DNA from 2 places in the Viridibacterium curvum genome. Region 2 is predicted to be linked to the other one. Evidence: riboswitches for the same ligand, from Rfam matches in the RefSeq annotation. Region 2 holds a riboswitch; the other holds the start of a gene.
What was found. Region 2 has a riboswitch for S-adenosylhomocysteine ahead of ahcY (adenosylhomocysteinase). Riboswitches for the same ligand answer to the same signal wherever they lie in the genome.
Positions count from the first base shown of each region.

Region 1: it holds a riboswitch for S-adenosylhomocysteine, as region 2 does, so the genes downstream of both, metH (methionine synthase) here and ahcY (adenosylhomocysteinase) in region 2, are expected to answer to the same signal.

Region 1 is NZ_BAABLD010000008.1:1,243,950-1,247,362, forward strand. Features, by position in the region: gene metH (methionine synthase) at 1-1,535, opposite strand, end outside; S-adenosyl-L-homocysteine riboswitch at 1,719-1,833, opposite strand; gene ABEA02_RS13520 (FMN-binding negative transcriptional regulator) at 1,901-2,512, opposite strand; gene ABEA02_RS13525 (MATE family efflux transporter) at 2,749-3,413, shown strand, end outside.
Region 2 is NZ_BAABLD010000008.1:32,450-35,862, reverse strand. Features, by position in the region: gene metK (methionine adenosyltransferase) at 1-415, shown strand, start outside; gene ABEA02_RS07900 (cyclic di-GMP phosphodiesterase) at 560-1,801, shown strand; S-adenosyl-L-homocysteine riboswitch at 1,862-1,956, shown strand; gene ahcY (adenosylhomocysteinase) at 2,047-3,413, shown strand, end outside.

The DNA of each region.
Region 1 (3,413 bases), 1.2 Mb from region 2:
ATCAGCAGGTCGTAGGCGCGCTTGCAGATCTCGATCTTGCGCTCGTACGTATCCGCCTGGCCCTTCTCGTCGAAGGCCATCACCACGGCGGCGGCGCCGTAACGCATGCAGAGTTTGGCGTGATGCAGGAACGCGGCTTCGCCTTCCTTCATCGAGATGGAATTGACGATGCCCTTGCCCTGGATGCATTGCAGGCCGACTTCGATGACCTCCCACTTGGAGGAGTCGATCATGATCGGCACCTTGCTGATGTCCGGCTCGGAGGCGATGAGCTTCAAGAGGCGCTCCATCGCGGCCTTCGAATCGAGCATGGCTTCGTCCATGTTGATGTCGATGACCTGCGCGCCGTTCTCGACCTGCTGGCGGGCGACGGCGAGTGCGTCGTCGAAGCGGCCTTCGAGAATCATGCGCGCGAAGGCCTTGGAGCCGGTGACGTTGTTGCGCTCGCCGACGTTCACGAACAGGCTGTCCTTGCCGATCGTGAAGGGCTCCAGGCCCGAGAGGCGCTGGCGCACTTCGATGTCGGGAATGATGCGCGGCTTGATGTTCGCCACCACCTCGGCAACCGCCTTGATGTGCGCGGGCGTGGTGCCGCAGCAGCCACCGACGATATTGAGGAAGCCGGACTCGGCCCACTCCTTGATGTCGCCCGCGAGCTGTTCCGGCGTTTCGTCGTAGCCGGTCGGTGCGAGCGGATTGGGCAGACCCGCGTTCGGGTGCGCCGAGATGAAGGTGTTCGCGATGCCGGAAATCTCGGCGACGTACTGGCGCAGTTCCTTGGCGCCGAGCGCGCAGTTGAGGCCGAAGCTGATCGGCTTGGCGTGGGCGAGCGAGTTCCAGAAAGCGGTGGCGGTCTGACCGGACAAGGTGCGGCCCGAAGCATCGGTAATGGTGCCGGAGATCATGATCGGCAGCGTGCGGCCGAGATCCTCGAACAGCTTCTGCACGGCATACACGGCGACCTTGGCGTTGAGCGTGTCGAAAACCGTCTCGATCAGCAGGAGGTCCGCGCCGCCTTCCATGAGGCCTTTCGCGGATTGGTAGTAGTCCTCGGCGAGTGCGTCGAAGCTGATGTTGCGAAAGCCCGGGTCGTTGACGTCGGGCGAGATCGACAGGGTGCGCGAGGTCGGGCCGATGACGCCGGCGCAGAAGCGCGGCTTGGCGGGGTTCCTCGCGGTGTATTTGTCGCAGAGCTGGCGCACCAGGCGCGCGCCTTCGACGTTCAGTTCATACGCGAGGTCTTCAAGGCCGTACTCGGCCTGCGAGACGCGCGTGGCGTTGAAGGTGTTGGTCTCGATGATGTCGGCGCCGGCATCGAGGTACTGGCTGTGCACTTCGGCGATGACCTCGGGCTTGGTGAGTACCAGCAGGTCGTTGTTGCCCTTGAGGTCGCGCGGGAAGTCGGCAAACCGTGTGCCGCGATAGTCCGCTTCGGTCAGCTTGTACTGCTGGATCATGGTGCCCATGCCGCCATCGAGTATGAGGATGCGGTTCTGGAGCAGGGCGGTGATTTCGGCGGTGCGGTCGGCTTGCATGGTTCTCTTTCAGTACGGGCGGGCAGCGCGTTGAATGGAGAACGTGAGCGTCATGCCCGCGAAGGCCGGGAGTCCAGCGACTTTGAAACGGTGCGGCCAAGTCACTGGATCCCCGCCTTCGCGGGAATGACGATAAGGACGATAGGGAACCGGTCCTTGCTCACCATTCCGCGCGAACGCCTGAAGCGGTGAGCGCCGTTGAATCTGGCCGCCGGTTCAGGCACTTGAAGCAGGCCTGCGGCGGGGTCCGAGCCTGGGATCTTGTCGTGGGACAGACCTCGCAGCGCTCCTCGGAAGGGACCCACATTATAGGCGGGCGGCCCGGCAATGGCCAAACGCGGCGGGCGCGCTACGGCAAAGCGGTTTCAGTCGCCGAAACCCGCCGCAAGATTGCGCAGCATGAGGCTGGCGACGCCTTGCGAGTTGTCGTCTTCGAACTGCCCCAGATTGGCGAGGATGCTTTGCTGGTCTTCGCGCGATTTGTTCTGCGAGAGCTTGAACTTGGCGCTGGTCTCCAGGGGCTCCAGTGCGAAGCAGTGGATGGCGGGCAGGAGGCGCGCGCGTTGGGCCGCTGTCATGTGGCCGGGCTGGGCGGGGTCGTCAAAGGCTTGCGTGAGGCGGTCGAGCAAGGCTTGTGCGGCGTCGCCCTGCAGCACATGCAGGCGGGCGCGTACATGGACGGCGGTGTAGTTCCAGGTGGGGACGGAGGCTTCCGCATACCAGCTGGGCGAAACATAGCAGTGCGGGCCCTGGAAGATCGCCAGAGCCTCGGCGCCTTCGTTGAGCGCTGCGCTGTGCGGGTTGGCCATGGCGACGTGGCCCAGCAGCCAGCCGCGCTCATCGGCCACGAGGGGTACGTGGCTGACCAGGGGTTGGCCCTCAACCACGCTCATGAGGGTGGCGAAGGGGTGGGCTGCAATGAGCTCGCGGATCAGGGCGGTGTCGGTCTCGATGAAGCGGGCGGGTGAATAGAGCATGTGGCGTGTTCTGGAGTAGCCGGGGTCCGGGCGGAAGGCGGGACGGGTGAGTCAGGATAGCAAGACTTGGCGGGCCATCTGTCTGCGCGGCAAAAGCAGGCTGGAGGGTGGGGCAATTTGTCTTGAAAACGTTTTCATGAGAGATTGCGAGGCTCGTTGGCAGGCGTTTTCCCGGGATCCCGATTGCGGGGTGCGTCAAGGTTGCCTGCGCCCGTACTTGTTGCCGTCGGCCCCTCATGTCACAGCCCATTGCCCCTCACCCGCAGCCACGCTTGTTCAGCGTGACCTGGCCCATCTTTGCCGAACAATTCCTGAGCATGCTCGGCGGGGCGGTGCTGGTGGGGCGCGTCAGCCAGATTTCGGACGACACGGCGGCGGCCTTTGCGCTGGCCAACCAGATCTTCCTGGCCTTCATGCTGCTGTTCCGCATCGTCAGCATTGGCGCCAGCGTGGTGGTGACGCAGTACCTCGGCGCGGCGGATCGGGCTGGGGCCGAGCGTATTGCGCGTGCGGCGCTGGCCGGCTGCACCTGGACGGGGGTGGTCTGCGGTGCGGTGGTCATGCTCGGCGCCCAGCCGTTGCTGCGGCTCATGCAGCTGCCGCCCGATCTGGATTCCATCGCCATGCCCTACCTGATTGCGTTGGGGCTGGGGCTCCTGTTCGATGCGCTCAACCTTGCACTGAGTGCCGTGGCGCGTGCCTATGCCTACACACGCTCGTCCCTGCTGATCAGCGTGATGGTGCTGGTCGTGCACCTGGGCCTTGGGTTGCTGTTGATGGCAGGCGTGGGACCACTGCCCGCGATGGGGGTGATGGGGTTGGGTGTTGCGCTGATCCTCAGCCGCATCGTGGGCCTTGCGACCGGGCTTTACCTGTGGCGCGCTGTCTTGCAGATTCGCCC
Region 2 (3,413 bases):
CGTCGACAGTTACGGCGGCATGGGCCGCCACGGCGGTGGCGCTTTCTCGGGCAAGGATCCCTCCAAGGTCGACCGTTCAGCTGCCTACGCCGGTCGTTACGTAGCAAAGAATCTCGTTGCTGCCGGCCTCGCCGATCGCATCGAAGTGCAGGTCGCCTACGCCATTGGGGTGGCCCGCCCTGTGTCGCTGAACGTCAACACCTTCGGCACCGGCAAGATCAGCGACGACAAGATCGTTGCCCTGATTGAAAAGCACTTCGATCTGCGCCCCAAGGGCATCATTCAATCGCTCAACCTGCTGCGCCCGATCTACGCCAAGACGGCAGCGTATGGTCACTTCGGCCGCGACGAGCCGGAGTTCACGTGGGAGGCAACCGACAAGGCGGCAGCGCTGCGCGCAGACGCCGGTCTGTAAGCTGTTGCTGACCTGACAAAGGGCCGCGGAAGCGGCCCTTTTTGTTTCCCGCGAGATCGCTCAAGCCCGTTGCGGCATTGCCGTAAAAGAGGGATGCGGGCTGCTTTTCCACGTCCGTGCAACGCCTCGCCTCGCCAAACCCTCATGCTCAAACGCGTTCGCGCAGATCAGCTTCGTATCGGGATGTTCATCCATGAACTCTGTGGTTCCTGGCTGGAGCATCCTTTCTGGCGTTCGTCCTTCAAGCTATCTGCTGCCAAGGATCTGGAGCGCATCCGCAAGAGCGGTATCCGCGAGGCCTGGATCGACATCTCAAAGGGGCTGGATGTTCCGATGGATGAAGATGCGGGAGTGACCCAGCAAGAGGCGGAGGCCGTTGTTGAGCAAGAGCTCAATGAAATGGCGCGTGTTCAACGCAGCGTCGAACCCTGCTCAATGGCGGAAGAGCTGCAACGTGCTACGACGATCTGTCACAAGTCTCGCGAGGCTGTGGCGTCCATGTTCAACGAGGCGCGCATGGGCAAGGCGCTGGATGCCGACGATGCCATGCCGCTGGTCGAAGAGATTGCGGGGTCCGTGATGCGGAACCCCGGCACGCTGATCAGCCTGGCGCGCCTGAAGACCAAGGATGACTACACCTACATGCATTCGGTGGCGGTCTGTGCGCTGATGGTGGCGCTGGCCCGCCAGTTGCGCCTGGACGAACAGCAGACCCGCGAGGCTGGCATGGCGGGCTTGCTGCATGACGTGGGCAAGATGTACATCCCGCCCGAGGTGCTGAACAAACCGGGCAAGCTGACTGACAGCGAATTTGTCATTGTGCGCAAGCACCCGGAAGAGGGCTGGCGCATGCTCAAGGAGGGCAAGGGCGTTGGTGAAATCACGCTCGACGTTTGCCTGCACCACCACGAGAAGATGGATGGGACGGGCTACCCGCACCGACTGGCAGGTGATGAAATCAGCCTGTTTGCGCGGATGGGGGCGGTCTGCGATGTCTATGACGCCATCACCTCGAATCGCCCTTACAAGCGCGGCTGGGACCCGGCGGAATCCCTGCGCAAGATGACCGAGTGGTGCAAGGGGCATTTTGACGAGGCCATCTTCCATGCCTTTGTGCGCAGTCTGGGCATCTATCCCACCGGGTCACTGGTGCGCCTGCAGTCTGGGCGTATCGCCGTGGTGATCGAACAGTCGCGCGATTCGCTGTTGGCGCCTGTGGTGCTGGCTTTCTACTCGACCAAGAGCAACGAGCGTTTCGAGCCAGTGCTGATCGATCTGTCGGACAAGAGCATCAAGGACGCCATCACCAGTCGCGAAGACCCGGATAAGTGGAAATTCCCTGATCTCGACATGCTGTGGATGGGAGAACTACCAACTGGCGCTTGAGCCTGGGCCGGATAAGTGGCCAGCCTGTGAATAATCCGGCAGGCTGGCTATAATGACGTACTTTCCGAGGAGCGCTGCGAGGTCGCACAGACCCCAGGCTCGGAACCTGTGCCCGAAGCATCGGGCCGGGTCAGATTCAACGGCGCTCACCTGTTCAACCGTGCCGGGCACGGGTCGAGGGTGAGTCGTTTCAGCAGCACACATTCCCCGTCCTTTGTTCGGCCACACTGTTCCAGGAGAACACCGTGGCGAATGTAACAACCGAGTTCACTGATTACGTCATTGCCGATCTCAAGCTTGCCGATTGGGGCCGCAAGGAGATCAAGATCGCCGAAGGCGAGATGCCGGGCTTGATGGCCATTCGCGAAGAGTTCGCGAAGACCCAGCCGCTCAAGGGCGCGCGCATCACCGGCTCGCTGCACATGACCATCCAGACCGCCGTGCTCATCGAGACGCTCACCGCGCTCGGTGCCGAAGTGCGCTGGGCATCGTGCAACATCTTCTCGACGCAGGATCACGCGGCAGCGGCAATTGCCGCTGCCGGCATCCCCGTTTTTGCCGTCAAGGGCGAAACCCTCGTCGACTACTGGGACTACACCCACCGCATTTTCGAGTGGGCTGACGGTGGTTACTCCAACATGATCCTCGACGACGGTGGCGACGCGACCCTGCTGCTGCACCTCGGCGCCAAGGCCGAGAAGGATCTGTCGGTCATTGCTGATCCGAAGTCGGAAGAAGAAACCATCCTGTTTGCCGCCATCAAGGCCAAGGTTGCGACGGATCCGACCTGGTACTCGACGCGTCTGGCACAGATCAAGGGCGTGACCGAAGAGACCACCACCGGCGTGCATCGTCTGTACCAGATGCATCAGCGTGGCGACCTCAAGTTCCCGGCCATCAACGTGAACGACTCGGTCACCAAGTCCAAGTTCGACAACCTCTATGGTTGCCGCGAGTCGCTCGTCGACGGCATCAAGCGCGCGACTGACGTGATGATCGCCGGCAAGATCGCCGTGGTCGCAGGCTATGGCGACGTGGGCAAGGGCTCGGCGCAGGCACTGCGCGCGCTGTCGGCCCAGGTGTGGGTCACCGAAATCGACCCGATCTGCGCCCTGCAGGCCGCCATGGAAGGCTATCGCGTTGTGACCATGGAATACGCCGCCGACAAGGCCGACATCTTCGTGACGACCACGGGCAACTTCCACGTCATCACCCACGATCACCTCAAGGTGATGAAGAACAACGCCATCGTCTGCAACATCGGTCACTTCGACAACGAGATCGACGTCGCCTCGCTCGAAAAGTACGAGTGGGAGGAGATCAAGCCGCAGGTCGACCACGTCATCTTCCCTGATGGCAAGCGCATCATCCTGCTCGCCAAGGGCCGCCTCGTGAACCTTGGCTGCGGCACGGGCCACCCGAGCTACGTGATGTCGTCGAGCTTCGCCAACCAGACCATCGCGCAGATCGAGCTGTTCACCAAGACTGCCGAATACCCGATCGGCGTCTACACGCTGCCCAAGCACCTCGACGAGAAGGTCGCGCGCCTGCAGCTCAAGACGCTCAACGTGCAACTGACCACGCTGCGTCCGGATCAGGCTGCCTACATCGG